Regions from separate parts of the Bacillus sp. NPDC094077 genome, predicted to be linked through region 3. Evidence: riboswitches for the same ligand, from Rfam matches in the RefSeq annotation. Region 3 holds a riboswitch; each other region holds the start of a gene.
What was found. A riboswitch is a leader RNA that binds a small molecule or an ion and turns the genes downstream of it on or off. The one in region 3 is predicted to bind thiamine pyrophosphate.
Positions count from the first base shown of each region.

Region 1: it holds a riboswitch for thiamine pyrophosphate, as region 3 does, so the genes downstream of both, thiM (hydroxyethylthiazole kinase) here and thiC (phosphomethylpyrimidine synthase ThiC) in region 3, are expected to answer to the same signal.
Region 2: it holds a riboswitch for thiamine pyrophosphate, as region 3 does, so the genes downstream of both, thiT (energy-coupled thiamine transporter ThiT) here and thiC (phosphomethylpyrimidine synthase ThiC) in region 3, are expected to answer to the same signal.

Region 1 covers NZ_JBNNUF010000009.1:107,037-117,851, forward strand. Annotated here, with positions in the region: gene ilvA (threonine ammonia-lyase) at 1-349, opposite strand, end outside; gene thiE (thiamine phosphate synthase) at 458-1,117, opposite strand; gene thiM (hydroxyethylthiazole kinase) at 1,133-1,942, opposite strand; TPP riboswitch at 2,015-2,124, opposite strand; gene ACQKNR_RS20455 (siderophore ABC transporter substrate-binding protein) at 2,231-3,175, opposite strand; gene ACQKNR_RS20460 (ABC transporter ATP-binding protein) at 3,250-4,008, opposite strand; gene ACQKNR_RS20465 (iron chelate uptake ABC transporter family permease subunit) at 4,002-4,973, opposite strand; gene ACQKNR_RS20470 (ABC transporter permease) at 4,963-5,916, opposite strand; gene topB (DNA topoisomerase III) at 6,348-8,537, shown strand; gene ACQKNR_RS20480 (YhgE/Pip family protein) at 8,577-10,815, opposite strand, start outside.
Region 2 covers NZ_JBNNUF010000005.1:53,440-64,254, reverse strand. Annotated here, with positions in the region: gene ACQKNR_RS14415 (PspA/IM30 family protein) at 231-896, opposite strand; gene ACQKNR_RS14410 (lipoprotein BA_5634 family protein) at 1,301-1,879, shown strand; gene ACQKNR_RS14405 (FeoB-associated Cys-rich membrane protein) at 1,915-2,082, opposite strand; gene feoB (ferrous iron transport protein B) at 2,099-4,087, opposite strand; gene ACQKNR_RS14395 (FeoA family protein) at 4,084-4,311, opposite strand; TPP riboswitch at 4,506-4,607, shown strand; gene thiT (energy-coupled thiamine transporter ThiT) at 4,693-5,361, shown strand; gene ACQKNR_RS14385 (sensor histidine kinase) at 5,571-7,424, opposite strand; gene ACQKNR_RS14380 (response regulator transcription factor) at 7,421-8,110, opposite strand; gene ACQKNR_RS14375 (class D sortase) at 8,301-8,921, opposite strand; gene ACQKNR_RS14370 (LPXTG cell wall anchor domain-containing protein) at 9,011-9,502, opposite strand; gene ACQKNR_RS14365 (hypothetical protein) at 9,679-10,011, opposite strand; gene ACQKNR_RS14360 (hypothetical protein) at 10,196-10,411, opposite strand; gene hpt (hypoxanthine phosphoribosyltransferase) at 10,573-10,815, shown strand, end outside.
Region 3 covers NZ_JBNNUF010000004.1:135,525-146,339, forward strand. Annotated here, with positions in the region: gene ACQKNR_RS12440 (LTA synthase family protein) at 588-2,516, opposite strand; gene ACQKNR_RS12445 (YkvA family protein) at 3,056-3,421, shown strand; gene ACQKNR_RS12450 (metal-binding protein) at 3,472-3,963, shown strand; gene ACQKNR_RS12455 (DUF4870 domain-containing protein) at 4,163-4,480, opposite strand; gene lldP (L-lactate permease) at 4,779-6,434, shown strand; TPP riboswitch at 6,505-6,620, shown strand; gene thiC (phosphomethylpyrimidine synthase ThiC) at 6,733-8,493, shown strand; gene ACQKNR_RS12470 (arsenic transporter) at 8,597-9,955, opposite strand; gene ACQKNR_RS12475 (cytochrome d ubiquinol oxidase subunit II) at 10,309-10,815, opposite strand, start outside.

The DNA.
Region 1 (10,815 bases), on a different contig from region 3:
CACGAGCACCATACCTTTTTGTTGCAAGCACCTTACTTAACGGAGCACCTTTTGGCATCACAATCGTACAAGGAATACTAAGCATATTACTAGAATAAGCAACCCCTTGCGCATGATTTCCAGCAGATGCCGCAACAACACCATTTTCTAGATCACCTTTCTCAAGAGAAACCATTTTATTATAAGAACCACGTACTTTAAAAGAGCCTGTCTTTTGTAAATTCTCAAGCTTTAAATACACTTCATTCTGTGATAATTCACTAAATGTACTTGAATAATCTAATGGTGTCATATGTACAATGCCCTTCATTTTCTCATAAGCAGCTATAATATCCTGAAATACAATCATGCCTTCGCCTCCAAAACAGTATATGTTTATACATACTAGTTTAAGCGGCATATTTTGTTTTATACGACAAAAGACCACGCAGTATTTTCATACTACATGGTCTTTTATCTACAAACCCTTATTTACTTCCTCAGCTAATCGCTTCGTACTTTCATACGCAGATTCTGCTAAGCTAATTGCAGAAATAACCGAAACTCCATCCGCACCTGCTTCTATAACGGAAGCAGTATTTTCAATCGTAATTCCACCAATACCAACAATCGGTATCGTAATTCCTTGTTCTCTAAAGTAAGCTAAACCTTTCGTTCCTTGCACAGCTTTTGTATCTTTTTTCGTATTCGTTGGGAAAATAGGGCCAACACCTAAATAATCTGCACCATTTTCAATTGCAAAACGAGCTTCTTCAATTGTATGAGCAGATACACCAATAATTTTATTACCCATTTTTTCACGAACAGCAGTAATCTTCTCATCCTCTTGTCCAACATGTACACCATCTGCATCTAATTTGATGGCTAGTTCAACATCGTCATTTACAATAAACGGTACACCATATTTCCTACAGAGTGCTTGCACCTCTTTTGCAAATTGTAGACGCTGCTCTCCGATTAAAGCCCCTTCTCCCTTTTCACGAAATTGAAAAAGCGTCACCCCACCATCTAACGCTTCTTTCAATACAGCTAATGGATCCTTCGTACAGTTATTACTTCCCATAATAAAATACACTTGTAATAACTTTGACATTTTATCTGTTTCAATACGTGCCATTTCTTTCACTCCCTCTTACCCTAACTCTTCAATCTTTCCATATTTCTCAATATCACCTGAAGTGGTATTTGCTAACTGATTTAAAAATTCGATTTGGAAACTACCAGGCCCTTTTTCTACTGTTTTAGCCGCTGCTAGTTCCGCAGCCACCCCATAAAATGTTAATGCGGCCACCGCTGCCTTTACATAATCTTTTTCCACCGCTACAAATGCTCCTATTACAGAAGTTAATAAACAACCCGTTCCCGTAACCTTTGTTAAAATAGGATGACCATTCCGAATAAGAACAGTTTGCTCTCCATCTGTAACAACATCTTCTTTTCCAGTAATCACCGCAACTGTATTTAATTCGTCTGCTGCCTGTTTGGCAATACTTACAACATTGCCATTTCCAGTACCAGCGTCCACCCCTTTAATTTCCCATCTCTCATTAATAACGTTAGCTATTTCAGCTGCATTTCCACGAATTATTGCTAAATCTATTTCAGCTGGAATATGTCTCGCAACTTCTGTTCGGTAAGAGGTTGCTCCTGCGCCAACTGGATCAAACAATACTGGTACATTGTTCGTATTTGCTGATTTACCAGCAAGTAACATCGCTTCTACTTCTTCAGGACGAAGTGTTCCCATATTTAATACTAGCGCTCCAGCAATGCTAGCCATTTCTGCTACTTCTTCTTTTGCATACGCCATTACAGGTGATGCTCCTAGTGCTAACAAACCGTTCGCTGTAAAATTTGTAACCACAACATTTGTAATATTATGAACGAGCGGATTAGATTCTCTCACCAAATCCACTACTTTACTAATTTCTTTCATATTCATCCATTTCATCTCCTAACTATAATGATGGGAGATACACAAAAAGGCACTTTGCGCGTACGCAAAGTGCCTGAACATGTGCTTTTACACTCTCCCTACGCTGGCATTATCCAACAGGTTCAAATGGTCAATGACGGATTAGTCATACTCTCAGTTTGCATCCACAAACTCCCATGTGTTTATTATTCATCTACTTCAAAGTCTACTCTCATTCTAGTAAAATAACAAGTTCTTTACCTTCCCATATAAAAAGAGTGATAGGATGTTCATCCTATCACTCTTTTTATATGATTATTTTAGACCTTTTGATACTTCTTTAACCATTTCTGATACAGACTCAAGTCCGCCACCAGATAGGTACCAGTAGTTCGCATCAAGGTAAACTACATTACCATTTTTCGCAGCGTTTGTTTTGCTAACGATTTCGTTTTCAACAACTTGTTTTGCAGAAGATTTCCCGCCAACAACAGCGCCTCTATCTACTACAAAGATGTAATCTGGGTTTTTCTCAAGAATATATTCGAATGAAACTTTATTACCATGTGTATCTGCTTTAAGTTCTGTGTCAACAGGTTTTACACCAAATACATCGTGAATAATACCGAAGCGAGATTGTGGACCGTATGCACTTACTTGACCATCATTCGCAAGAAGGATCAAACCTTTTTTATCGCTTTTCGTAGCTTTTTCATTTAATGCTGCAACGTCTTTTTCAACTGCTGCAATTTCTTTTTTCGCTGCATCTTCTTTACCGAAGATTTTTGCTAACATTTCTGTGTTTTCTTTAAATGATTTCATGTAATCTTTTGTATCTTGTTCTACGTAAATTGTTGGAGCGATTTTTTCAAATTCTTTATACGAATCAGCTTGTCTTCCAGAAATAATAATTAAATCTGGGTTAAGCTCATTAATTTTTTCAAAGTCTGGTTCTTTTAAACCACCAACATTTTTATACTTTTTATCTGCGTATTTAGAAAGGTACTTAGGAACACTTTTTTGTGGCACACCGGCTACTTCCACACCTAATTTATCTAACGTATCTAATGAACCGAAGTCAAATACTACAACATTTTTAGGGTTTGTTTTAACTTTCGTTTCACCTAATTTATGCTTAATTGTAATTTCTTTTGCTTTACTTTCACTAGCTTCTGTCTTTTTGTCAGAACCATTATTGCTACACGCCACAGCGACGATAGCAAGCATGAAAGTTAATAATAGCATCGCTAATTTCTTCACTTCAATCACCTCAATAAAATTTTTAAAATTATTTAAATCGATAGGACATTTACACTATCAAAAATAACTTCCTCTTATGAAAAGTAAATACAAATGTTATTGCCAGATATCTCTTCTATATGGATGTCCATATCATAAATATCTTTTAAAACAGCTTTATCAATGATTTCATTTGTTGGACCTTCTTTCATGACCTTCCCGTCCTTTAAAGCGACAATACGGTCTGAATAACAAGAAGCAAAATTTATATCATGAATTACGATAATAACTGTTTTTCCAAGTTCCTCAACAAGGCGTCTCAGCACTTTCATAATTTGTACAGAGTGCTTCATATCCAAGTTGTTAAGTGGCTCATCTAACAAAATGTACTCCGTATTTTGAGCAATTACCATTGCGATATAAGCTCTTTGCCTCTGTCCACCACTTAGTTGATCTAAGTATTTATGCTCTATATCCTCTAGCTCCATATAGCGGATAGCTTCTTCAATGTGTTGCCAATCTTCTGGCGTTAAATTACCTTGTGAGTAAGGAAATCTACCGAAGCTAACTAATTCGCGAATAGTAAGTCTTAAATTTATATGATTCGTTTGCTTTAAAATAGAGATTTTTTTAGCAAGATCATTACTATTCCACTCACCAATTTCTTTATCTTCGATATAAATTTCACCAGCGTCTTTTTTTAGTAATCTACTGATCATAGAAAGAACCGTACTTTTCCCAGCACCATTTGGTCCGATAAAAGATGTGATCTTTCCTTTTGCTATTTTAATAGAAACATTTTCAACAACATTTTTATTACCATATTGCTTTGATATATTTCTTACTTCTACCATGACTTGCTCTCCTTTAATAGAAGATAAATGAAGTACACACCACCGACGAAGTTAACAATGACACTTAAAGTCGTGTTAAATTCGAACACTCTCTCAACAATCAATTGTCCACCTACTAAGGCGATAATACTAATAAAGATAGAACCTATAATTAAATATTTGTGCTTATATGTATACAAGAATTCACGTGCAACATTGACTACCAGTAATCCTAAAAACGTAATTGGTCCAACTAACGCCGTAGAAATAGAGACTAAAATTGCGATTGCAATTAAAAGTTTTTTTACGACTTTGTCATAATCTACGCCTAGGTTAATTGCCTCTTCTCTTCCGAGCGATAATACATCTAGCAATTTCAACTCTTTATATATGTAGGCAATAACTAATACAATTCCAATAATAGACACTGTCAGTAACTCTGTTTTCACGTTATTGACGCTTGCAAACATCTTTCCTTGCACAATTTGAAATTCATTTGGATCAATAAGTACTTGCATAAAGGACGATAAACTTTGAAAGAATGTCCCAAATATTAATCCGATTAAGAGTAAGAAATATATATTACTTCCTTCTCTTTTAAATAGAAATTTATAGAGAAATAGTGAAAAAATCACCATTGCACTTACTGATATAAGAAAATTTACATTTGTATTCATCATTGCAAAATGTTGCGATCCAAATACAAATACAACAACAGTTTGTACGAACATATAAAGTGAATCTAAACCGATAACACTCGGTGTTAAGATCCGGTTATTACTAACTGTTTGGAAAAGCATAGACGAAAATGCGATTGCTCCGCCCGTTATTACCATTGCTAGCACTTTTTTCGCTCTTCTTGGTAACGCATACTCTAATGTGTTCATATTTAAATTAATGAACAAAAAGATTACAACGGACACTACAGCTAAAATGGCAAGGATTGCTAACATCAACTTATAATTCTTCGGTTTTCTATGCTGCATATGCGTTTCTCCTCATCAATAAATAAAGGAAGATTCCGCTTCCGATTACTCCTACTGTTAAACCAATAGAAATCTCGTACGGATAAATGACGACTCTGCCGAGTATATCGCAAGCTAGTACAAAAACTGCTCCTAATAAGGCAGTATGAGGCAAACTATTTTTCAAATTGTCCCCGCGATAGATAGAAACGATGTTTGGAATAATCAGTCCTAAGAATGGAATCATTCCAACCGTTAAAACAACTAATGCAGAGATTAAAGAAACGATCACGAGTCCAAGATTTAGCACTCTCTTATAATTCATTCCTAAATTCGCTGCAAAGTCCTCTCCCATTCCAGCAACGGTAAAACGATTCGCATATAAAAATGCGATAATTACAAGCGGAATACTGAAATATAAAATCTCGTATCTCCCTTTCATAATCATTGAAAAATCACCTTGTAGCCATGAATTGATATTTTGAATTAAGTCGTATTTATAAGCAAAAAATGTTGTAATGGAACTAATAATATTTCCAAACATAATCCCAACAAGCGGGATGAATATGGCATCCTTAAACTTAATTCGCTTTAAAATTTCCATAAATAAAAATGTACCTGCTAGTGCAAAAATAAATGCAATAAACATTTTTTCAAGAGGACTTGCTGTTGTAAACAACATCAATGATACAAGCACCCCTAATTTCGCACTATCCATCGTACCGGCTGTTGTCGGCGATACAAATTTATTTCTACTTAATTGCTGCATAATTAACCCACTTATACTTAAGCTAACACCAGCAACAACGATACTAATTAAACGAGGTAGCCTACTTAAAAATATGATTTGCATTTTATCTTGATCCCAATGCAAAATATCATTCAAACTAACATCTTTTACACCAATGAAAATAGAAGCAACTGATAAAACAATAAGCATAATAAATAAGTATCTTTTTTTCATAGTCTCATCATGGTGCAGATTATGTTCTGTCGCCATCATTTGATTTCAAACAGATTATAATCCTATCATCTTTCCCCCTCGTCTATTTATAGAATGATAGAGATCATAACTCTCTTGGTTTAACCTCTCTTCACCTTTTACCATTAAAATTGAATTTCATTATCAATTAAAAACAGTTTTAATATGTATAATTCAAATTTCTTACATATTATTTTGGCAATATTTTGGTAACCTTCTTTAATGATAATGAAATTCATTTACGATGTCAACGCATACACTTTAAAATCTGATATTTATATCAATCTTTTATTTGTATTTGTAAATCACACTCGTTCATTTCGTCAAAAATCATTCAAACTTTGAGCGCGACTGAATCTCAAGAAAATGTATGCTATATTTAACGTATGGAAATTTGAAAGGATGTTTTAAATATGGTAAAAAGCGTTGTAATCGCTGAAAAACCTTCCGTTGCACGAGATATTGCTCGCGTACTGAAGTGTGATAAAAAAGGGAACGGTTATCTTGAAGGAAATAAATATATTGTAACTTGGGCTTTAGGTCATCTCGTTACATTAGCAGATCCAGAAAGCTATGATGTGAAATATAAAAAGTGGAATTTAGAAGATTTACCAATGCTACCAGAACGTTTGAAATTAACGATTATTAAACAAACTGGTAAACAATTTAATGCTGTAAAAAGTCAGCTACTTAGAAAAGATGTAAATGAAATCATTGTAGCAACAGACGCTGGACGTGAAGGGGAATTGGTTGCTCGTTGGATTATCGATAAAGTTAAGCTAAATAAACCAATCAAACGTTTATGGATTTCTTCTGTAACCGATAAAGCAATTAAAGATGGTTTTGCAAATTTAAAACCAGGTAAAGCCTATGACAATTTATACGCTTCAGCAGTTGCACGTTCAGAAGCTGACTGGTATATCGGTCTTAATGCAACTCGCGCTTTAACGACTCGCTTTAATGCCCAGTTAAATTGCGGCCGTGTACAAACCCCTACTGTTGCTATGATCGCTAGCCGTGAGGATGAAATAAAGAACTTCAAAGCACAAACTTACTACGGCATCGAAGCGCAAACAACCGATAAGTTAAAACTTACTTGGCAAGATGCAAACGGTAATAGCCGTAGTTTTAATAAAGAAAAAATTGATGGTATTGTAAAAAATCTAGATAAACAAAATGCCACTGTTGTGGAAATTGATAAAAAACAGAAGAAGTCATTCTCTCCTGGTCTTTACGATTTAACTGAATTGCAACGTGATGCAAATAAAAAGTTTGGTTACTCTGCTAAGGAAACATTAAACATTATGCAGAAGTTATATGAACAACATAAAGTGCTAACGTATCCTCGTACAGATTCACGCTACATTTCATCTGATATCGTTGGAACACTTCCAGAACGTCTAAAAGCGTGTGGCGTCGGAGAATACCGTCCTTTAGCGCATAAAGTGTTACAAAAGCCAATCAAATCTAATAAATCATTTGTTGATGATAGTAAAGTAAGCGACCATCATGCGATTATCCCAACAGAAGGATACGTTAACTTCTCAGCTTTCACAGATAAAGAACGTAAAATTTATGATTTAGTTGTAAAACGTTTCTTAGCTGTTTTATTCCCAGCATTCGAATACGAACAACTAACGTTACGTACAAAAGTTGGTAATGAAACATTCATTGCACGCGGAAAAACAATTTTGCACGCTGGTTGGAAAGAAGTATATGAAAACCATTTTGAAGATGATGATGTAACGGATGATGTAAAAGAACAAATGTTACCTCGCATTGAAAAAGGCGATACATTAACTATAAAACTAATTATGCAAACATCAGGTCAAACAAAGCCACCTGCAAGATTTAACGAAGCAACTTTACTTTCAGCCATGGAGAATCCTACAAAATACATGGATACGCAAAATAAACAACTTGCTGATACGTTAAAATCAACGGGTGGATTAGGTACTGTAGCGACACGTGCAGATATTATCGACAAACTCTTTAATTCATTCTTAATTGAAAAACGTGGTAAAGATATTCACATTACATCAAAAGGGCGTCAGTTACTTGATTTAGTACCCGAAGAGTTAAAATCGCCTACACTAACTGGGGAATGGGAACAAAAACTCGAGGCAATTGCAAAAGGAAAATTAAAGAAAGAAGTATTCATTTCGGAAATGAAGAACTATACGAAAGAAATCGTTGCTGAAATTAAATCGAGCGATAAAAAATATAAGCATGACAACATTTCAACGAAGTCTTGTCCAGATTGCGGTAAACCGATGCTAGAGGTAAACGGTAAAAAAGGAAAAATGCTCGTTTGCCAAGACCGTGAATGCGGTCATCGTAAAAATGTATCTCGTACAACAAATGCTCGCTGTCCGCAATGTAAGAAGAAACTAGAATTACGTGGGGAAGGTGCTGGCCAAATTTTCGCATGTAAATGTGGCTATCGCGAGAAATTATCTACATTCCAAGAAAGACGTAAAAAAGAATCTGGAAACAAAGCTGATAAACGCGACGTTCAAAAATATATGAAACAACAGAAAAAAGAAGAAGAACCATTAAACAACCCGTTCGCAGAAGCATTAAAGAAATTAAAATTTGATTAACCAAAAAGGTTCCTACCTCTATCGGTAGGAACCTTTTTATTAATGAATGATTTTACTTCCTTTTGCATTCTCAACGAATTTTTCACTTGATTTGTTAATTGGTGTTTTCAGTAATAACGCAGCAACAACCATAACTACTACGAAAGCACTTAGTACAAGTAAATCTCTTGTTACTATATCCCAAAGCATTCCGCCAACGGTTTCACGAATTGCACTAATTGCATATGTGAATGGTAAAAACGGATAAATTGCTTGGAAGAACGCCGGTGTCATTTGAATTGGGAATGTTCCGCCCGATCCTGCTACTTGTAGTACAAGTAAAATAATCGCCATCGATTTCCCAACGTTTCCGAAAATAGAAACGAGTGAGTATACGATACAAACGAAGACTCCACCAATAAATAAACTAAATAACACAAACCAGAACTTATCAACTACGTACGTACCGAGTAAGAAGATATCTCCCATTGATACGATAAATGCTTGTGAAAGACCTATCGTTAAGAATGTTAATAAACGTCCGAAGTAAATTTCATGACTCTTATAATTTGCGCCCTCTTCGTGTACTTCTACCGTTAATAACGAAACCATTAATAATGCGCCTACCCATAATGCAAGCACTGTATAGAATGGTGACATCGCTGAACCGTAGTTCGGCATCGCAAATAATTTATTCTCTTTTAAATTTACTGGATTCGCAAAGTAATCACTTTGCTTTTCAACATCGTTCTTCAGTAAGCGTATGATATCTTTTAAATCCTCTTCTGATTCAAAATCACGAATTTTATCTGCTAATTCTTTAATCTTTTTCTCAGTCTCTGGCATTTCAGCTTTAATGTCTGCTAATTTCGTTTTACCATCTACTAAGCCTTTTGATGAATCTTCTAGTAATTTTTTAACATCTGGAAGCTTTTTGTTTGCATCGCTTAAAATTTGAGATGTATTTTTAGACATACGTTTCGTACGTTCAATTGCCTCATTAAAGTTTGGAACGATTTCTGAATCATATGTTGCTAAGAAATCTCCTAATTGAGCTGAAGCATTTTTAGTCGCTTCATTAATACTTTCTACAACCTCTTTTGTAGGCTTCTGTCCATTGTTAATTAGTGTAGTTGCCTTATTCGTTGCATCTATACCTTTTTGAACAGTATTTTGTATTTTGTTCAATTTTGCAATTCCGCCATTAAGATTTTTTCCGCTATTAGCATCTGCTAATACCTTATTTGTGCTTTCTAGCACCGGAATCGCATCACCAATTAGATTATTAGTAGCTTGTAATTGACCATTTAAATCGTTTAAGGCTACTTTTGTACTATCTAATCCATTAACACCTCTATTATTTACGTCTGCTATAGCACCTTCAAAATTATTTTTTGCCCTATCATATTCATTTTTCACAGTATCGTACGCTTCATTTGCATCAGCTTTAGCTTGATCCACTGTGCTAACTGCTTTTTTATAATCTGCTACAAATGTTTCATTGTAATCTTTTTCAGCTCGATCGATTAAAGCATTTGTTTCATTTAATTTCTGATTGATTCCATCTCGCACATCTTGTTTTACTTCTTGACCTGTGCTAATTAAATCGTTTAAACGTTTAAAACGATTATTTAAATCTTGTTGTCCATTCTTAATATCCGTTAAATGCTCTTTTCTTGTTTTAAAGAAATTTTGCCCAAACTCAGTTTGAGCCCCTTGCTCTAAACGGGCCATAACATCAATTACATAAGAAAGATTGTCAATATGCGTTTGAAGATTATTAGATATAGTCGAAATATTTTTCTTAGCTATCTCTGGATCAATGCTTCCATTTTGCAATCCATCCATAACACTTTGTGCATAAGCTGTTCCTGCACGTCCCGAGTTTAAAACATTATTCACCGTTTGATTAATATTTCTTGCAATATTTTTATAACCTTCATCATTTAACTTTGAAAGATCTGGACGCGCTGGAAACTCAGGTAATCCCTTCATACCAGAAAGGTCTATCCCTGGATTCATTAAAAAGTTCGTAAACGTATTCGCTTTGTCCATTACATCTTTAGCCGTTGTTAAATGATTTCGTATCGTCCCAGGTGCATTTTGCAATGTTTGATCGTTGTTTGCAAAGAACTTATCTAAATTCCCTAACGCTTCCTGCCCATCATTCATAACACTCTCTACAACTGGTAACTCTTTTTGTGCTACTTTCACAACATCTTCTGCGCGAGTTGCATCATCTAGCGCCTTATCCATAAGTGTATTCATTTCTGGGAACTGCGCTTCTAACTTAAATACA
Region 2 (10,815 bases), on a different contig from region 3:
GCAAAACCTCCTCTAAATATAAAGTGAAACTTTAATCAGTGGGGAGTTTTCCATCCCCTACTGATTATTAACCCACACCAATCGGGCATTTATGGGCAGTCGATCTCCCACCAACCTCTCTGCTTTCACAAAATATTGAGGTGGGAGTCTTACTGCCGGCAAATAGCGGGGTAATAGAAAACCGACATGAATTTGTTTAGACATGTCGGTTCATTTGTCTCTATTCTATATTATTTCTCATACTGCTTCATAATACGGGCTAATTCATCGTCAACAGCAGAATTTTTGTTTAAGCTTGCGAATTCATCATCTAATGACTTTTCTTTTTTGTAAACTTCACCGCTTGCTTCTGCCTCAGCCTCTAATTGAAGAGCTTTCTCTTCCATACGGCTTAAACCAGCTTTTGCTGAATTTGAATCGAATCCAGACATCGCCTGATTAATATTTTTTTGTGCTTTCGCTGCATTTACACGTGCTACAAGTGTTTCACGTTTATTTTTCAGCTCTGTTAATTGCTTACGCATTTCTTCTAACTTCGCACGAAGATTATCAGCAGCTGCTTTGTTTTGCTCATAGCTTGCTTTATATTCATTCATCTTTTGCTCTGCACTTTGTTTTTCTTCTAATGCACGGCGCGCAAGATCTAAATTATTCGCTTGAACAGCCATATGAGCTTGCTCTTCACGCTTTTTCACAAGTGCTTCTTGCTCTTCAAATAATAATTTAAACTTCTTCTCAAGTGCGATTTGAGCTGCTACACTTTTCTCAGCTTCTTGTACATCAGCTTGCATATCGCGTAAATATTGATCCGTCATCTTAACTGGATCTTCCGCTTTTTCAATTAATGAATACACATTTGACATTGTTAAATCTCGTAATCGTTTAAATACAGACATCCAAATTCCTCCTATGATATACCTCATATTTCAAATTCACTACTTGGAAAACCTAAAAATCTCCCCTTACAGTAAAGAATATTCATTTTTACAGCCTATGTGTTTATTATAACAAAACTAAGATGTCCTTACATGTTATTTCCAAAATATAGTCAATATAATATGACATTCCAGATATAATATTGTATTCCTAATATATTCTCATTATTTCTCTTTAAAATTGAATTGTTTTTGTGTACCTTCACTAAATTACATAAGTGTAATGTTACTGTAAGCTAATTCGATAGTTGCGTTTCGATATTTCTTATACACTAATAACAGAAGCAACAAACAAGCTTCTCCACATGTAAACACTAATACAAAAACTGTATTTACTATATAACAGACAAAAAGGAGAAATCACCATGAAAAAATTAGTAGGAATCGGATTAGCAGCGGCTATTTCATTTGGAGCATTATCAGGTTGTTCTTTATTAGGAGAAAAGGCAAATGGCTTTGTACTGTATGGATCAGAAGAGCAAGTAGGGCAAATTGCGGATAAAAATAAAAAAGAAGTAAAAGAAAAAGATATGTATAAAATGAAACTTACAACACTTGAAGATAAAAAGGTTCTTGTAATGGATAAAAAAACTGGCGAAGAACTTGTTAAGAAAGAACTACTTAGAAAAGTTGATAAAAATGACGACACAAAAGCAATTGATAAATTACCAGCTGTAACAGCAGAGCAAGGTGTATTATTCGCAAAAGAAAAAGTAGAGAATGCTACACTTGATGGTGCAAAATTAAAATATGAAGGTAACACAATTATCGGAAGTGGCCGCGCATATGCAGACATGTTCGCAATTGTTGACGATGCAACTTACGGGAATGTAAAAGGTGAAGAAAAATCTGTAGGTGTACTAAAGTTCGATAAAGACCCTAGTAAAGAATTCCCTGGAAAAAATGGTGTAGAAGCAGCTCAACTTGTTACAATTAAAAAGTAAATAAAAAAGCTTTGCGAAATTCGCAAAGCCTTTTCCTATTTATGAGCAACTTGCTCCATGTCTGGACTACAAGTTTGTGACTGACATGATTTATTTAAAGAACATGCTGCGCATTTTCCTTTTTTACTTCTCTTTGCAAAATTAACTAACGTATATGCTGCATAACCAAAAATGATAGCTCCAATTATAATATTGACCATCATTGTAATACATCTCCTTCTAGAATCCGAGTAAGGATCCACCTTGGTATATAATGAGCGTTAATACATAAGCAACAACAAGTGGATAAACGACAGAGAAAATTGTCCATTTCACCGATCCTGTTTCGCGTCTAATAACAGCTACTGTCGCTAAGCACGGAACATATAATAAAACAAAGAACATAAATGCGTACGCTGATAACGCTGTATAATGTGCCCCCATTACATTTCCTAGCACATCTTCTTTAACCGCATAAATAATCGCCATTGTTGAAACGACAACTTCTTTCGCTAAAAATCCTGTTAAAAGGGATGCCCCAGCTTGCCAAGTTCCAAAGCCGAGCGGTGCAAATAGTGGAGCGATAAAACCACCAATCATCGCTAAGAAACTGTCTCCCATATCAACACCGAATCCTGATGGGCCTGCATAGTTTAATAACCAAATGACAACAGAACCACCGAAGATAAATGTACCTGCTTTACGAACAAATCCTTTACCTTTCTCCCACGTGCTCAGCCATAGTGTTTTCGCTTGTGGCACACGGTAAGGAGGTAGTTCAATTACAAAAATAGATTTTTCCGCTTTTAAAATAGTAAGGGACATAATTTTTGTAACGAGTAACGCAAGAACAATACCTGCAACATATAAAGAGAACACAACAGTCGCCTGACTATGAGGGAAGAACACTCCCGCAAATAATGCATATACAGGTAAACGTGCTGAACAAGACATAAATGGTGTTACTAAAATTGTAAGTAAACGTTCTTTCTCCTGTTCAATCGTTCTCGCTGCCATAATACCTGGAACGTTACATCCAAAGCCGATAATCATCGGGATAAATGCTTTTCCGTTTAAGCCGAAAAACTCCATAATTCTATCCATAACAACTGCAATTCGCGCCATATATCCTGAGTCTTCTAATAATGAAATGAAGAAGAATAGTGCAAAGATTTGTGGAACGAATACTAATACCGCACCTACACCAGCAATAATACCTTCTGTAACGAGCGCTTGAATAAAGTCAGAAGCCCCAACACTTGCGAGACCAGCTGTAACCCAATCAGTAAGCTGTCCACCAAAAAATCCATCAAGCATATCAGATAAAGGTGTACCAATCCACGTAAACGTAACTTGAAAAATAAAAAACATAACTGCTAAAAAGATTGGAAGTCCTAAAATTTTATGTGTAATTAACTTATCGATTGTTTCCGAAAAAGGAATTTTTCCTTCTTTCTCATGCTGAATTACATTTGTTTTTAACTTTTCAATATACGCTTCACGAGTTTTGTAAATATGCTCCTCCAACGTACAATCAAGTTTTCCTTCTAAACGAGATCGAATGGCTATAAGTTCCTTATAAATTGGTAATGCTTTCATTTCTTTTTCTACTACTTCGTTATTACTTAAAAATTGAAGGGCTAACCATCTTGGATGCTCATAATTCGCTGTCTCTAAAAGAGCGATTACCTCTCCAATCCCTTCATCCATTTGTACACCATATGAAATTATGAATGGTTTTTTCTCTTTTTGCTTCTCTTCATGAAGAGTAGCAAGTAATTCTTCACAGCCCTTTCCGCTTCTTGCAACGACAGGAACGACTGTTACTCCTAATATTTCTGATAATCGTTTTACATTAATAACAATTCCTCTTTGCTTTGCCACATCAATCATATTTAAACCAATTGAAACTGGCTTACCAAATTCAAGTAATTGTAATGTTAAATGCATATTTCGCTCAAATTGCGAAGAATCCACTATATTTAACATATGATGAAATTCGTCTGTTAGTAGAAAATTCGTAACGACACCTTCATCACGTGAAACTGGATTTAAATCATAAACGCCTGGTAAATCAATTAATGTTCCTTGCTTACCTTTTAATTTACCAACCTTCTTTTCTACTGTTACACCGCTCCAGTTCCCTACATATTCATAAGAACCAGTGAGCGCATTAAATAATGATGTTTTCCCTGTATTCGGATTCCCTAGCAAAGCAACCTTATTCACGCTAATTCCACCTTTATCATTTTCGCGTCACAATGACGAATACTAATTAGCTGTCCACGACACTCCAATGTACAAGGACCTTTAAACATCGCTTTCTGTTTCAGGCGAAGTTCGCTTCCTTCCGCGAGACCGAAAGCAGCCAGTCTTCTCTTTAGTAAATTATCTAGCGACTGAATACTTTGTACTAACACTTTCTCACCAATTTTAATATCTACTAAGCTCATAACCTTCCCCCTCAGAAGAGAATGATAATTATTTTCAAAAAAATTATACCATACTCTATTTCTCTTGTACTATACCTTTTTGCTTCATATTTATTAACATTTCGCTACAATTATATTTCAATAATTGTCATACCAGATTCATTTGCCATTCTCATCCATTTCGCTTACAATAAACAATAGCAAATAAAGAATCTCGTTATCACAGGGGGAGCCTTGCCGCTGAGAGGGAACACTTCGTTCCGACCCTTCGAACCTGTTAGTTAATGCTAACGCAGGGATTGTGCAAACGTCCGAAATACATACCTCTTTTTTATTTACGTATTTCGTATCCTCCTATGATAATGTTCTTTTTTGTGTAACTTGGATTTAGGGGGAGACAACATGCGTAACACCAATTTACAAGCGATGATCGAATCTGCAATTTTTGCAGCCTTCGCCTTGATTATCGATATTTTACCATTATCAATTAAACTTCCAACAGGCGGTTCCATTTCATTTGCTATGATTCCTATTTTTATTATCGCATACCGCTGGGGCTTTAAATCGGCTTTCTTAGGTGGTTTAGTTTGGGGGCTATTACAAATTGTCGTAGGAGATGCCTATATTTTAACACCTGTTCAAGCATTCATTGAGTATTTCATTGCCTTTGCTTTTATCGGATTTGCTGGTTTATTCTATCGTCCAATTCAAAAAGCACTTTTAACATCCAATGAAAATAGCGAAGAACAATCAAGTTTAGGTAGCCGTAAAGATAAACCTTCATCAAAACAAGACCAAGGTAAGAAAGTCCTTGTTTATATTATCCTCGCTACATTTGTTGGTAGCTTTGCTCGCTATTTCTGTCATTTTATTGCTGGTATTATTTTCTGGGGACAATACGCACCAAAAGGTCAATCAGCTGTACTATATTCATTAATCGTAAACGGTAGCACAATGATTGGTTCTTTTATTTTATGTACAGTTTTACTTATATTTTTATTTATCACTTCACCACGCTTATTCAAGAGCATTGGTGCTTATCAACTAAATTCAAACAAAAAGGGCGCTTAATAAGCGCTCTTTTTTTTATATCGTAATATCAATTAAAAAAACAATAAATGCGCAAAAGAAAATAAATACCATTATACCTAGCCAATTGCTATGCACGGTTCATCGACTCCTTACATAACCTCATTTTCTAACCAAATTATATCGTTTAAAAATAAAGATTAGGTAAAGATAATATGAAAATAACTTAAAAAAAGCGTAGCATGCATTGTCTACGCTTTTTTCGGTAAGTAGAAGTAAAATAACACACCATCTTCTGTATTCTTTACCCCATATTCAGCATCGTGCAGTTCTAAAATATTTTTAGAAATGGCAAGCCCAAGACCCGTTCCACCTTGTGAACGCTGACGAGCTGCATCCACGCGATAAAAACGATCCCAAATTTTATCTAATTGCTCTTCTTCAATGTGAGTACCTTTATTTTCAATACACACTTTGATACGATCCTTCTCATCTATTGTAGAAATCATAATATCTTCTTTATTTGGCGTATAGCGTATGGCATTTGTAATGAAGTTCACGATGACTTGTTCAATCCGATTTTGATTTGCAATCACTTCAAATGAACATATATTTTTATGAACACGAAGTTCTTTTTTCTCTATTTCCACAGAAAGGTGTTCACATATATCCTCAATTACTGTATCAATATAAAACGCATCCTTTTTCATTTTATATGTGCCTGACTCAAATTTAGCTAACTCAAGCATATCCAAAATTAAAGTATCCATTTTGTCTACTTCTCGCTCCATCGCTTGAAAATAGTATTCTTTTTTATGTTCAGCTACTCCATCTTTTAAAATAGAAATGCAGCTTTTCATAATACTTAACGGTGTTTTTAATTCATGTGAAACACCCGAAATAAATTCTTTCCGCGTATTTTCTAATTTTCTTTCCTTTTCAATATCTTGTTCTAGCTGTCCAATATGCGAATGTAGTTTGTTCGATAGCGTATTAATATTTTTTGATAAATCACCAATTTCATCTTTTGAAGTAACCGGAATTTTTTCTGTGAAATCTAAATGTGCTATTTTTTTCGTTGTATCATTTATTATTAGTAATGGTCTTGCAATTTGTTTTGAATAATAGAACGAAGCTAGAAAAATGAGAACGACTACAAATGCAATAATATAGATGTAATAATCTTGCACCATTTGTGCAGCTTCATCGACTGGTTGCAAAGATGCCATTGCATATATATATGTCACTGACCCGTCTTTATCTTTTATTGGTTTAATTAATAATTTATATTTTATATCATTCTTTTCATAGTCCATTGTCTTGGTTGAATATTCTATTTGATTACTCTCTTTTAGTAATACATCCGTTTGAAATTCTTTTATACTATCCAAAAATAAAGTGTTTTTATAAATTGGATTTACGGGGCCTTTTACATCAGGAAACTGTACTTTCGTAACATACCCTCCTATGTAAATATCTGATTCTTGGGCAGCTTGTTCCTGAACGGCCGGCTTCTTTTCCTTTACAAGTGATTCTTGGGCTGCTTTCTTTTTCTCCTCATCTAATTTACTCTTTTTCTCATTAAATGCTTTTTCTAACGGTTTATTAGATCCGCTTAAGTTTTGCTTAGATAACGTGAAAGAGAATGGAATAAAACTATCTTCTTTTTTCACCCCAGAAAAATAAATGTTTTGGCCTAAAAACTGATCTGATGATTTATTATCAATCTCCTCTATATTGACGAGATTGTATAAGGGCATTTTGAATATTTGTTGTCCAAAGCTCTTTTGTTGCCTACGATCTATCGTTACCTCAAAATAAAAATCATCTGCATGTTTTAAATTCCCATTCTGATCTAATGTCGTGACCCACGTATTATTTTCTCTTAAAAAGTCTTGCTCCAGTTTCTGAATTCCTTCTGTACTTCCTACATAATTTAAATAATTCTTTTCAAAGGAATTTAAATTTACTTTAATATCTTCCACTTTTCGATTTGCATAATATTGTTTAAAAAATATCGTTTGTCCAATAAATATCGTCGCTAAAATTAGCATGCATAATGCTGTTGTAAGAGTAAATAATTTTAGTACAATCCCTTTCCTCATACATTTCCCTCAAACTTATAACCAGTTCGCACTACAGTAGTAATGTACTTTGCTTTCTCCCCTAATTTATTTCGCAAATTACGAATATGGCTATTAACTGTTCGATCATCGCCAGCAAATTCATATCCCCAAATTTTTGAAATTAATTGTTCTCTTGTTAGTACAATTCCTTGGTTTTTCATGAAATACACTAATATTTCAAACTCTGTATGTGTTAAACTAACGTCTGCCCCATCAACAGTAACAGTACGTGACGGAAAATGGACGTGAATGCCATGAATTGATAACGTATCGTCTTCATTCTCTAAAAGCTGCTCTGTCACTTTTCTGCTTTCTAACAATCTTTTCGCTCTGGCTAATAAAATTGGCGGGCTATACGGCTTCGTCACATAGTCATCTGCCCCAAGTTCAAATCCAAGTAACGTATCATCCTCATCTACACGCGCTGTCAACATAATAATAGGTACTTGGGACGTCTTACGAATTCTCCGGCAGACAGACCATCCATCTAGTTCTGGTAACATAATATCGAGTATAACTAAATCAACCTCTTCTTCTTCAAATAAAACTAAAGCTTCTTTCCCATCCCTCGCTTCAAACACTATATACTGTTCACTCAAAAAATAATCTTTTAATATTTCACGCAAAATCTCTTCATCTTCAACAATTAAAATGTTTTTTTGCATAACTTACGTATCCCCCTCTCACTTTTAGAAACTACAATTTTATCCCGCTATTTGCGGTCAGTAAGACCCTCACCTCAAAATTCGGCACATGCGAGGAAATTAGGTGGAAGATTAACTGCCCGGAAAAGCCCGATTGGTGCGGGCTAATAATCAAAAGGGATGGATCCCCTCCTCAGATTAAAGTTTCACTTTATTTTGCATAACTAGCAGTTAATTTCGCCTCAATAATATATCTATCTGGTGCATCCCCTATATAATCAAATGGATAGCAAGTCGTCAGGGTTAAAGTCGGTTCTTCTTTTTTCACAATAACAGTACGATCATCCGCATGAGTAATCCATGTCTTTTGAATTTCATATGTGTACGTTTTATTATCATACTCTAAAATAAGAGTATCCTTTTCTTTTAACTCTCCTAAATCTGTAAATACAGTATCTCGATGCCCACTCAGTACAGTATGTCCCCCTCCAGATGGCGTTGTCGTTAAATCACTAACAAACATACCAACTCCTTTTTTCAAAGTTGCATCATTCGCCTCCCAATAAACAGAAAACTTCTTCTTTATTTTCGGTATACTTAACATCGCTACCTGTTCTCCTTCTTTATGTTGTGTTTGAGAAGAAGGCACTTGAGAAGTTACAGGCGTTTCATGAGAAAGTTGATTATCTTGTATATTTGTAAGGCTCTTTATTTCTTCTTTTGTTAATTCTTGAGCGGAGCTTTTTCCTTTATACCATTCCACCGCATAATATGATCCCATAAATAGCCCTATAGCCATTAATATCATACCGATATAATTGAGTAGCTTCATGTTTCATCCCCCCATGCAAAAAATGGTAGGAGTAACCTACCATTTTTAATATATGAAATTATCCCATTCTTTATAGGCTAATATTTTATTTACGCTTTAACCTTATTGCGACGATTCAATCCAAATAATGTACCTAATCCGACAAGACAGGCGCTTAATGCCATCATTGCTACATTATTTGATGCTGTGTTTGGTAATTTTTCACCTTGTACAACTGGCTTCGCTACTTCTTTTTTTGCTACATCATTTTTTTGCCCGGCTTTTATCGCTTCTTCTTTTTTGGCCATATCACTTTTTAACTGTTCTTGTGCTATTCTCTTTTTCTCTTCTTCACTCTTTTTCTCGGCTTTTATTGCTTCCTCTTTTTTGGCCATATCACTTTTTTCTTGTACTTGCGCCGCTTGCTTTTTCTCTGCATCATTTTTTTGCTGTGCCTGAATTGCTTCTTCCTTTTTAGCTACATCTGACTGCACTTGCGCCGCTTCTTCCTTTGTTAATGTTCCAGTAGAAGCACTCGCTACTGAAGAATAACCTACTGTTAAAAGTGCCATTGCACAAATTGGTAATAATCTCTTTTTCATTTTATTTCTCTCCTCTTATAGGTTTTACATCACTTCGCATCGGATGTATCACTAGAATAAACAACATATGTAAATATAAGATGCAGATGAAATATATTTCATTTAAAGATTTCATTGTAGAAAATAAAAAAACACCGTAATATATACGATGTTTTTTCGGGTGTGTGTCTCAATATTTACATGTTACTTTCGCGTGATTTAGAAGTAGAAAGAGCCGGAGCGATAACTAATTGTCTCGGCTCAGTTTTCTTGAAGTGATTTTTGACGTTACACTTACGGCGTTGAACAACCCATGCTTTAATAGGGTTTGTTAAAATAATTTTTTGCTCTTCGTTAGGGGCCTCTTCTTCCAATCTACAACTTTCGCTCCATTTACACCATTTCATTGTAAATTTAGAAGAAGAATGATCGTCTTCTCGATCAAACAAGTGCAAAAAATCCATTTCTCCAGCTAGCATTACGGTGTTACTAGTCGCTAAAAAAGAAAAGGTTGTCCAACGTTTCTCCATGCCCTCCTACTCCTTCTTCACATATAGAGTGCCTAAAACTTCATTTACCTAAAATATGCTTACCTTTTACCTTACACCTATAGTTTATCCAAAATGCTATGATGCAACTATCGATTTGCCTTACAACTACCTTACATTTTTGTAAGAAAAGAAAAAACCTTCATTGTATATACATGAAGGTTTCTCAATCTTTATCTATATGATCTTTCATATTATCAACTCCAGCTTCTTGCAGCTGCGACATCATGCCATGGGAAATTGCGCCTAATACTAAAGTCATTCCAATTAGTGAAATGCGAATTGCAGGTACATCAATTATGTAAGCCAAACTCCCAAGAACAATTGTTAAAAGTAATGCTTTTATAAATGTTGCACTTGTGTACTGTTTCTTCTTCATCATAATCACCCTTTATGGAAGCGTTTTCTCAATATAATTAGTATATCATATCATCAGATGATTTTGTCGTTGTTTTTGTAAAAAATTACTATCCTCTTTGACTTTTTCTATTCTATCCTTTACAGTCGAAATGTTCACTAGTTTTACACTGTAGGAGGATTACAATGAATATTGAAATAAAAGACACTTTAATTTCTGAAGAACAATTACAAGCAAAAGTAAAAGAATTAGCACTTCAAATCGAGCATGACTTTGAAGGAGAAGAAATCGTAGTGATTGCTGTACTAAAAGGATCTTTCGTATTCGCTGCTGATTTAATTCGTCACATTAAAAACGAGGTAACAATTGACTTTATCTCTGCATCTAGCTACGGAAACCAAACAGAAACAACTGGAAAAGTGAAACTA
Region 3 (10,815 bases):
TAAGTACTGAAGTAAAGTGAAACTTTGATTAATCGAGCTTTTACGGGTAGTGGATTTTCCGTATAACTTCTTTGATTCAGCCAAATTTTGAAGCGGGATTCCTATTGCCGGTTAACGAGGGATAAAGTCACTATAGTAATTTTTATGTAGGCAATTCTATACATATGACGTATATGTATTTGTAAATGATAGAGAAGTAATAGTGACTTATAGCATTTTGTATATACAAATTCGAAAATAAGAAATAAGAATCCTGCTTTTAAATAAAAAAAAGCAACATTCGCATGGAATGTTGCACAAGGAGGGTAGCTATCTTTCATAGGGATATTGTCTTATTGAATGTTTTGTGTATGGAAACAAAACGTTTTGAAAGACAATTATAAGAAAGTAAAAAACAAACGATTCGCATATTTCTTTAAGGGATCTGATTGAAGATGAGAGATAAGAAATATGTAGAACCTTGTTTACATATTTTATTATAGAAATGTTTCATTAATGTGGTGTGAATATTTGGTAAAGGTTATGTAATTTTAAAGTTAATGAATAGAAGAGGAAGGGTAGCGGAAAATAAAAAAAAGAGGCTGAGATTACTCAGCGCTCTTCTTTTCTTCTTTAATAGCTGTTTTTACTTCACCAGTTTTGATCTTATTACTTTTAGAAAAACGAAGTAAGTCGCCCTCAATGAGTTTGTCAGACATGTGCAATTCATTTTGTGCACGATCAATGAGTGGTTGAGATTCTTCTTTCGGTAATTGTACAACTTCACCAGTGTTACGGTCGTAGAATGTACTGTTTGTGTACATATACTTATCTGTAACAAAGCTACCGTCACGAAGAACAACGAATCCTTTATTATCTGGTGAGAATACGTCATGACCGAATCGAACGTCATCCGTAGAATCTACACCAAGTAAGTTTAGGATAGTTGGTTTAATGTCAATTTCACCAGTTGGTTTTGAAATTGTTTTGCCTTCTTTTTGACCTGGAACGTGAATAAACATCGGTGTTTTTTGTAAGTTCATATGGTCAAATGTAGTGATTTCTTCTTTTCCTAAGAACTGTGCCATTGCACGGTTATGGTTTTCAGAAATACCGTAGTGGTCACCGTAGAATACGATAACAGAGTTGTCATAAATACCTTCTGCTTTTAGACGCTCAATAAAGTGTTTCATTGCTTCGTCTAAATAACGAGCAGTTACCATGTAACGGTCAAATACGCCATCACCAGAATTGTATTCGTCGATTAATTTCGTACTGTCATCATAAGTGAATGGGTAATGGTTCGTTAAAGTAAGGAAGCGAGTGTAGAATGGTTGCTTCACTTGTTTTAACATATCGATAGACTGATCGAAGTATTCGATATCTTTTAATCCCCAGTTTAATTTTGTTTCTGGCGTAATCTTGTAGTCAAGCTCGTTGTAGTAACGGTCATAACCAAGTGCCGGATACATAATGTTACGGTTCCAGAATGTTGCGTTGTTTGCGTGGAATACTGCAGTGTAGTATCCTTGCTGACGTAAAATTTCTGGAGTTGCTGTGTATTCATTGTTACCGTGTGTGAAGAATACAGCACCACGGTCTAGTGGATATAAAGAAGTATCTACTAAGAATTCAGCATCAGATGTTTTCCCTTGTCCAGTTTGATGGAAGAAGTTATCAAAGTAATAACTTTCTTTCGTAAATTGGTTTAAGAACGGTGTAACTTCTTGTCCGTTCACTGTTGCACCGATTAAGAATGTTTGTAATGATTCAAGAGAGACAACGATTACGTTTTTCCCTTTTGCAGTACCAAACATATTTGGATCAGGTTTGCTTTGTGTTGCTTTCACGTAGTTTTCTGTTTCTTGCAATTTACTACCGTCGGCAAATGCTTTTTGTGAACTTGATTTTGCTTGTAAGCCAAGATCGTATGCTTGGTGTACATATAATCCTAAGTTTTTAACAAGCATAACGCGGTCGAATGAACGTGTTAATAGTTCTGGACGCTCAGCTTCTGCAAATCCTAGGTTTACGAAGAAAATAGCAATTGTTGACACGAAGTATAGGGAACGCATCGGACGTGATACACGCTCTGTCGGTGCAAATTCTTTCTTCTTCTTCAATAGAACGAAGAATACAATAATATCCACAAATGCAAGGATAACCTTGTAGTTAAATAATTCTTTCACACTTGAACCTAAACTTCCGAAGTTAGATGTTTGTCCTAGTACTGGTAAAGTAACGAAGTCATTGTAGAATCCGTAGAACATTACGTTACCTACAAGAATGAACGTTAAGACAAAATTAATTCCAAGTGCTATATAGTTACGTTTTTTTCCTTTTGCAAATAATGCAAGTCCCACAAACAGTAATGATGCTGCTAATGGACTAATGAATAAAATGAATTCTTGCATGAAAGATTCAAGTTTTAAATCAAAGCTTGTGCGTGTAATAATGTAGGTTTTCAGCCACACGGCCAAAGCTACGAATAAAGTGAAACGCACATTTTGAAATTGTGATTTCAAGGTTTCTTTCATTCACTTCCACCCTTTCTCTATCAGGCTTGGTCGATTTTGGAGCGATAAAATAAAAAATACATAGTTTTCTTGGCCATAATTAGAGGTTCTATATTCACCCATATACGACTATAACTATGCATACCCTTTTGGTTTCTTGTGTTGCTCATAAGCATAACGTCATTTCTGTATTATACAACAAAATTCATTTCTGAGAAACACTATAACATTTTACATTTTTTGTATGTGATTTGTCACTACCAGAGAAAACTTTAACATTCGTTTATATGTCCGTCAACTAGAAAATATAACAAAGATAGAGTGGAATGTTAAGTGAAAACGAAAATACCCAAGGTTGAGAAATAAGAAATGAAGATGTGTAAGTGGTTGTCTAGAAACCTATTATATGAAAGAAAGTGTGCAAAAATTAACGAACACTTGTTCTTTTAAGCTTTGTTTGTTACAATAAAAATTCATTGATAGATTATGTGTAATTTTGATGAACTTTTACTGATAACATATTGTAGCTTATTTCTTTAAAAAAATAGGGAGGCTTTTACATGAAACAAAAATTTTCAGTTGAAGCGTTTTGGAAGAAAGTGAAACATGTTGCAAAACAAGCGGGACAGTCGGTCATTTATGCAAGTTTATTACTGTTTTACGTTTTGCAAAGACCTGATGTTCCAAAACGAGTGAAAATTATTGTAATTGGAGCACTTGCTTATTTTATTGCACCGATTGATGCAATCCCAGATTTTATTGCTGGAATTGGTTATACGGATGATTTAGGGGCATTAACGGCCGCGCTAATACAAGCGTCGTTATACGTCAATGCAGATGTGAAAGATAAGGCGCGAGTGAAGTTGGCAGAATGGTTTGATTCGGATGTTGACACATCATTTATCGATCAGAAATTAGATCAATAGGTGAGAACTGTCATATAGTGACAGGGCGAACGTAAGCGAGGAAGTGCATTATGCCATCAGGAAGAACGCATACGAAAATAAACTTAATATCCCTTCCGGTTGTTTTGTTTCTGCTCTTTTCGTATGGATTAACAAATTTTGATTTTTTATTAACTTTTGCAATTGGCTTTTTAGTAGGTACTTCATTTTTAACACCGGATTTAGATACGTACAGTAATGCGTATAATAAATGGGGATTCCTACGCATATTTTGGTATCCGTATAAGAGGGTAATGCCGCATCGTTCCTTTTTTACACATACGATTATAATCGGTGATGTAATTCGTATTGCATACATGTTAATCGTGTTTTCTCCATTTTTATTCCTATTAAACGTAATCGCACTGGACGGGAATTTAATAGAAATGACGAAGGAATATGAGGTTGAAATTGTAACGTTCGTAATGGGAATTGTTGTGGCGAGTACGCTCCACATTATAGCGGATAAAGTGAATACGCGCCGAAAGAAAATGATGAGAAAAAAGAAGAAACGTAGAAGATAAAGTGAAACTTTAATCAGTGGGGGCTTCCCCCACTGATTATCAGCCCTCACCAATCGGGCGTTTACGGGCAGCTCGACTCCCACCTAACTTCTTTGCTCCAGCCGAATTTTGAGGTGGGAGTCTTACTGCCCGCAAATAGCGGGAAAAAGGACACTTGCAATTTGCAAGTGTCCTTTTTTAATTAAACGTTTGTTTAAAATTAAGCTTTCAGTACTTTAATACCTTTTACGATGTTCCAAATGAAGTAGTATAAGCTAATGATTCCGCAAATACATAAAACAATCATTGCTCCAATTCCAAGTGTTACATCTGGCTGGTCAGATCCGATACCCATGATTCCTACAATAATTACGCCAATCAATGTAGCGATACTTGGGATGATGTGTGTCCATAACGCACGTTTTGCATGTGGTTTCGTTTCAGAATCGCCCACAATCCAAACGATAATAGGGAATAAGATAGGGGCAAATAGTACACTAAAGTATGATAAAGCAGCTAGTATTTTGTTTCCGTTCATATATATCACCTCATGAATAATGTCAGTTGTTATACTTATTATTATGCAATAATTTTGGTAAGCTTACTATCGATGAACATTACAAGAACGTGACGTTTTTGTAAGATTTTTATATTAAATAATAAAATTTTCAAAAAAATCTTTTGTAAGGGAAATGGTTGTGATAAAGTATAAATGAAAGTTATTGAAAACGTTTTCTTAAACGTTTTTTATTTTTAGGCTTAAAGGTATGATGACCTGATAGTCTATTGATAAGGTGATATTTATTTAAAAGGGGATTCTTTAGGGGGAGAGAACAATGAACACATGGACACAAGTTTACGATCCGTTCGGTAACATTTGGATTTCGGCAGCAGTCGCACTTATTCCGATCATCTTTTTTTTCTTGGCTTTAGCAGTTTTCCGTATGAAGGGGTATGTGGCAGGACTTATTACAGTTGTACTTACAATTTTAGTAGCATTATTCGCTTATAAAATGCCGTTCACGATGGCAATGGCAGCAACCGGATACGGTTTCTTATACGGATTATGGCCAATTGCTTGGATTATCATTATGTCGGTATTTTTATATAAAATTTCTGTAAAAACAGGTCAATTCGATGTGATTCGTGCGTCTGTATTATCTATTACAAACGATCATCGTTTACTCGTTATTTTAATTGGATTTTCATTCGGAGCGTTTTTAGAAGGAGCAGCAGGATTTGGTGCACCAGTAGCAATCACGGCAGCGCTTCTTGCAGGTCTTGGGTTAAATCCTTTATATGCAGCAGGTCTTTGTTTAATCGCAAATACTGCACCGGTAGCGTTCGGAGCGATGGGAATTCCAATTACAGTTGCTGGACAAGTAACAGGTATTGATCCACATAAAATTGGACAAATGGCAGGGCATCAATTACCGTTTCTATCATTATTTGTTCCGTTCTTTATCGTATTTTTAATGGATGGATTTAAAGGGGTAAGACAGACGTGGCCTGCTTTACTCGTAGCGGGTAGTTCGTTTGCAATTACGCAGTTCATTACAGCGACATTCTTAGGGCCAGAACTTCCGGATATTACATCAGCACTTGTAAGTTTAGTAAGTTTATCACTGTTCTTAAAAGTATGGCAGCCGAAAGAGATTTATCAATCTAAACAAGCAAATAGTGAAGTAGCAGCAACAACGACATCTATGCCAAAGCTAACGGTAGGAAAAGTAGTGAAAGCATGGTCTCCGTTCATTATTTTAACGGTGATGGTTGTGATTTGGAGTCAAAACTTTTTTAAAGCATTATTCGCTCCAGGAGGCGCTTTAGAGAGTCTCGTATTTAAGTTTGAAATTCCAGGCTTGCACAATTTAGTCATGAAAGCAGAGCCAATTGTAAATAAACCAACGCCTTATGAGGCAGTTCTGAAATTAGATATTTTATCAGCGACTGGAACAGCAATTTTAATTGCGTGTATCATTTCTATCTTTATTTTGAAGATGAGTGCAAAAGACGCAGTAGTGACATTTAAAGAAACGTTAAATGAATTAAAAATGCCAATTCTATCAATTGGATTCGTATTAGGATTCGCATTTATTGCAAACTATTCTGGTTTATCTTCTACATTAGCGTTAGCGTTAGCAGGAACCGGCGCACTATTCCCGTTCTTCTCACCATTCTTAGGGTGGATTGGCGTATTCTTAACTGGATCTGATACGTCAGCGAACGCATTGTTCTCGAATTTACAAGCAATTACAGCACAGCAAGTTGGTGTATCTGAAGTACTTCTCGTTGCGGCAAATACAACAGGTGGTGTAACGGGTAAAATGATTTCTCCACAATCGATTGCGATCGCTTGTGCGGCAGTTGGACTTGCGGGAAAAGAATCGGATCTGTTCCGCTTTACGGTGAAACATAGTTTATTCTTCGTTATAATTGTTGGAATTATGACGTATGTGCAGGCTTATTATTTAACTTGGATGATTCCGTAATTGAAAAAGAAATAACCTTTCCATTTTTCAGATTATCGTGTATGATTGGAAAGTATTGAAAATTAAATCAGTGATAAACTAGGGGTGCCTAACGTATGCGTAGGCTGAGAGAGAAGCGCGTGAACTTCTTAACCCTTTGGACCTGATCTGGCTCGTACCAGCGTAGGGAAGTTAACGGCTTTACATAATGATGTCTTTATGAGCCAGGTCCTTATTTTTTTATGGACCTGGCTCTTTTTATTTTGGCATGCGCTGGCCATATCTCGTCCTTGTCACGTACAGGGGGGCAATAAAGGTTATGAAACAGTCTGTTTCAGCTGAGCAAATCGAATTGAAATCGAGTTTACCAGGGAGTAAGAAAGTGTATGTGGATGGACCACGTGAAGGTATGAAAGTGCCGATGCGTGAGATTGAACAAAGTGATACAAATGGTGTTTCGAATCCGCCGATTCGTGTATATGATACGAGTGGTCCTTATACGGATCCCGCGTATAAAGTGGAGCTGGAAAAGGGGATTCCGACGCCGCGTCACTCTTGGATCGTTGAGCGCGGAGATGTAGAAGCATACGAAGGGCGTGAAGTGAAACCAGAGGATGACGGTGTAAAAGTGGCTTCGAAACATACACCTGTTTTCCCACAAATGGATCGTAAGCCGCTTAGAGCGAAGCAAGGGGGAAACGTTACGCAAATGCATTATGCACGTAACGGTATGATTACGTCTGAGATGGAATATGTTGCAATTCGTGAAGGGGTAGAGCCTGAGTTTGTTCGTAAGGAAATTGCGGAAGGTCGTGCCATTTTACCAGCGAATATTAATCATCCGGAAGCAGAACCGATGATTATCGGACGTAACTTCCACGTGAAGGTAAATGCAAATATCGGAAACTCTGCTGTATCTTCTTCGATTGCAGAAGAAGTAGAGAAGATGACGTGGGCAACGCGCTGGGGTGCAGATACGATTATGGATTTATCTACAGGTAAAAACATTCATACGACGCGTGAGTGGATCATTCGTAATGCACCTGTACCAGTTGGAACAGTGCCAATTTATCAAGCGCTTGAAAAAGTAAACGGAATTGCAGAAGATTTAACGTGGGAAGTATATCGTGATACGTTAATTGAGCAAGCGGAGCAAGGTGTTGATTATTTTACCATTCACGCTGGTGTATTACTTCGCTACATTCCAATTACTGCAAAGCGGACGACAGGTATCGTTTCGCGCGGGGGGTCAATTATGGCGCAGTGGTGTTTATTCCATCATAAAGAAAACTTCCTATATACTCATTTTGAAGAGATTTGTGAAATTATGAAACAGTACGATGTATCGTTCTCTCTTGGAGATGGATTACGTCCAGGTTCGATTGCAGATGCAAATGATGAAGCGCAGTTCTCTGAGCTTGAGACACTTGGTGAATTGACGAAAATTGCTTGGAAACATGATGTGCAAGTTATGATTGAAGGACCCGGTCATGTACCGATGCACTTAATTAAAGAGAATATGGAGAAAGAACTTGATATTTGTCAGGGTGCGCCGTTCTATACACTTGGACCGTTAACGACAGATATTGCACCAGGTTATGACCATATTACATCTGCAATTGGGGCTGCGATGATTGGTTGGTTTGGAACTGCGATGCTTTGTTATGTAACACCGAAAGAACATTTAGGTTTACCGAATAAAGATGATGTTCGTGAAGGTGTTATTACGTACAAAATTGCAGCGCATGCGGCTGATCTTGCGAAAGGTCATAAAACGGCTCATCAGCGTGATGATGCACTTTCAAAAGCACGCTTTGAATTCCGCTGGCGCGATCAATTTAATTTATCTTTAGATCCTGAACGCGCGATGGAGTATCATGATGAAACATTACCAGCAGAAGGAGCGAAAACGGCTCATTTCTGTTCCATGTGTGGGCCGAAGTTTTGTAGTATGAGAATTTCACACGATATTCGTGAATATGCGAAAGAAAATGATTTAGAAACGACAGAAGCAATTGAAAAAGGAATGAAAGAGAAAGCGAAAGAATTTAAAGACACTGGTAGTCATTTATACCAATAACACGTTACACCTCTTTACTCGATTGATCACACTGTAGTACCTAACTTAAATATAGAAGAAGCCCCCTTTGCTAAGACGGTAGCAAAGAGGGCTTCTGTTTTCTTTATAAGGCAAAGAAGAGGTGTACCCAGTAGTATAAGAGGAATAATGTGACGACTGTTGTGAGAGGAATAACGATGAGAGATACACTTAAATAATCTTTCCATTTTACTTTAATTTTGTTTTGTTTCAGAATATACATCCAGATGAGGGAAGCTAACGTACCGATTGGTAATAATAGTGAACCGATGTCACTACCAATAATGTTTGCGAGGTAGATTGTTTTTAATGTGACTGGGTCTAGTCCCATTTCTGTTAATGTAATTGTACCAATCATAAGTGCAGGGTGGTTATTGAAGACGTTAGAGAGGATGGATACAAGTCCGCCCATTGCAAAGCTAGCATAGAGTAAATGCTGACTTACAACTGGCTCGAGCCATTGCACAAGTGCGGCTGTTAACCCTGCGTTGTGGAGTCCGTAAATAATGACGTACATAGAGAAGGCGAAAATTAAAATATGCCACGGTGTCTTTTTCAAAATATCGATAGGGTTTGTTCGTAAGTAGTACCATCTCCAGATGAGGAGAACGAGGGAACCGAGTACTGCAACAATTTCGATTGGGATAGATAAGAAGGATGCAACGAACAGAAGACAGCGCATAAGGAAGACGAAACCTAATACTTTTAACATGAATCTTGTACGTTTTTGTTTCGTATCAACAGAGTTTTTTCCTTTTAACGGATGGAAGTTTTTCGTGAAGAAAATTTCTTCAATATCATATGAAGAAACAGGTAATTTTTTTGGGAGTTTTTTCTTTAAAACTGTATACATGAGCCATGACATAAACAATAACCCTAATGTTGCAGGTACAAACATCATAGCAGTATGCATATAAAGAGTCATATGGACGATGTTTAATGCAATTAAGTTTACGATATTACTTACACCAATTGGTGCACTAGATGCAGTAGCGATTAAAGCACCACTTAATAAATAAGGGATTTGTTGATGAGGTTTTAATTGAAGGTTTTTCAGAAGTAGAATTAAAATTGGAGTTGTAATTAAAATACTACCGTCATTATTAAATAAAAGAGTCATAAGGAAACATAGTAATTGAATGTACCAGTATAGGCGGTGGCCGGAACCTTTCGCTAGATTTGCGAGTTTTGCTGCAGCCCAATGGAAGAAGCCGAAGCTTTCTAATATAACTGCCATAACGATGGTCGCTAATATCGTTATGGAGGCACCTCCGATTTTACTGATAATGTCCATGACGTCTGGCTTTGATACAAGGCCAGTAATTAGGATAATACCAGCGCCGATTGCTGCTGGCCACGCTTCGTTTAAGCCACGGGGCCGCCAAAAGATAACAATCATCGTTAAGAAGAATACAATAATAGTAATCCATATTTCAATGCTCATATTTTGCCTACCTTTCTATTTTTTCTTGAACAAATGTAGCTTGTCTCAAGTTAGTATATTCGGCGGAAAATAAGAAGAACTAGACGGATAATGGAATAAAGTGAATATGTGTTTTTTAAGCTATGGGAAAAGTGTCTCTAGTAGTGGAATAACTATTGTGAGAGGCGTCTATAAATTTTTGGGAGAACGGGAAAATAGTAAATGAAATTTATATTAGCGGTTATTTGAATATTGACCGCAACTCAAAATATATCAGCGATTTTTGAAATATATCGATTTACCGACAAAACATGACAAAGAATAATAAGAGAAGCCTATCCCAAAATGTCTTTTGGAATAGACTTCCCACTTTATTATTTTTCCTTCAAAAAAGTTCGATCCTTCAAGAATAAATTCCAGAAGAAAATAAATCCAGGAAGTAAAATTGCGATTCCAATTGCATATAGAATCAGTAGTGCATAGAATGTTTCGGGCGTCGTAAAGCTTGTAAATACAGTTACGTCAGGATAAATAATATATGGTAAATGTGCAACACCGTAAGCGTAGCTTGCAAATGCATATTGAGCGATGACAGCTAAAACGGCAATACGAGGATATCCTAGTGTACTGTACTTCTTGTTTGTCCACCAAAGAGAAGAGTACCCGATAATGAATAAAGCGATAGAAACTGTAAACCATGGGAATTGCTTTACTAGCCCTTGCATAAGCCAGTGTGTTTCTGGATCCATTACAACGAGGGCGATAATCGCAGTAACGAGCGTTGCAGGTCCAAGGATAATGGCATTTCTTCTATAAATTTTATACGTATCTTCTGAACTTTGTTCTCTAGCAAAATCAGCAAGGAAGAGAGATGATAGAAA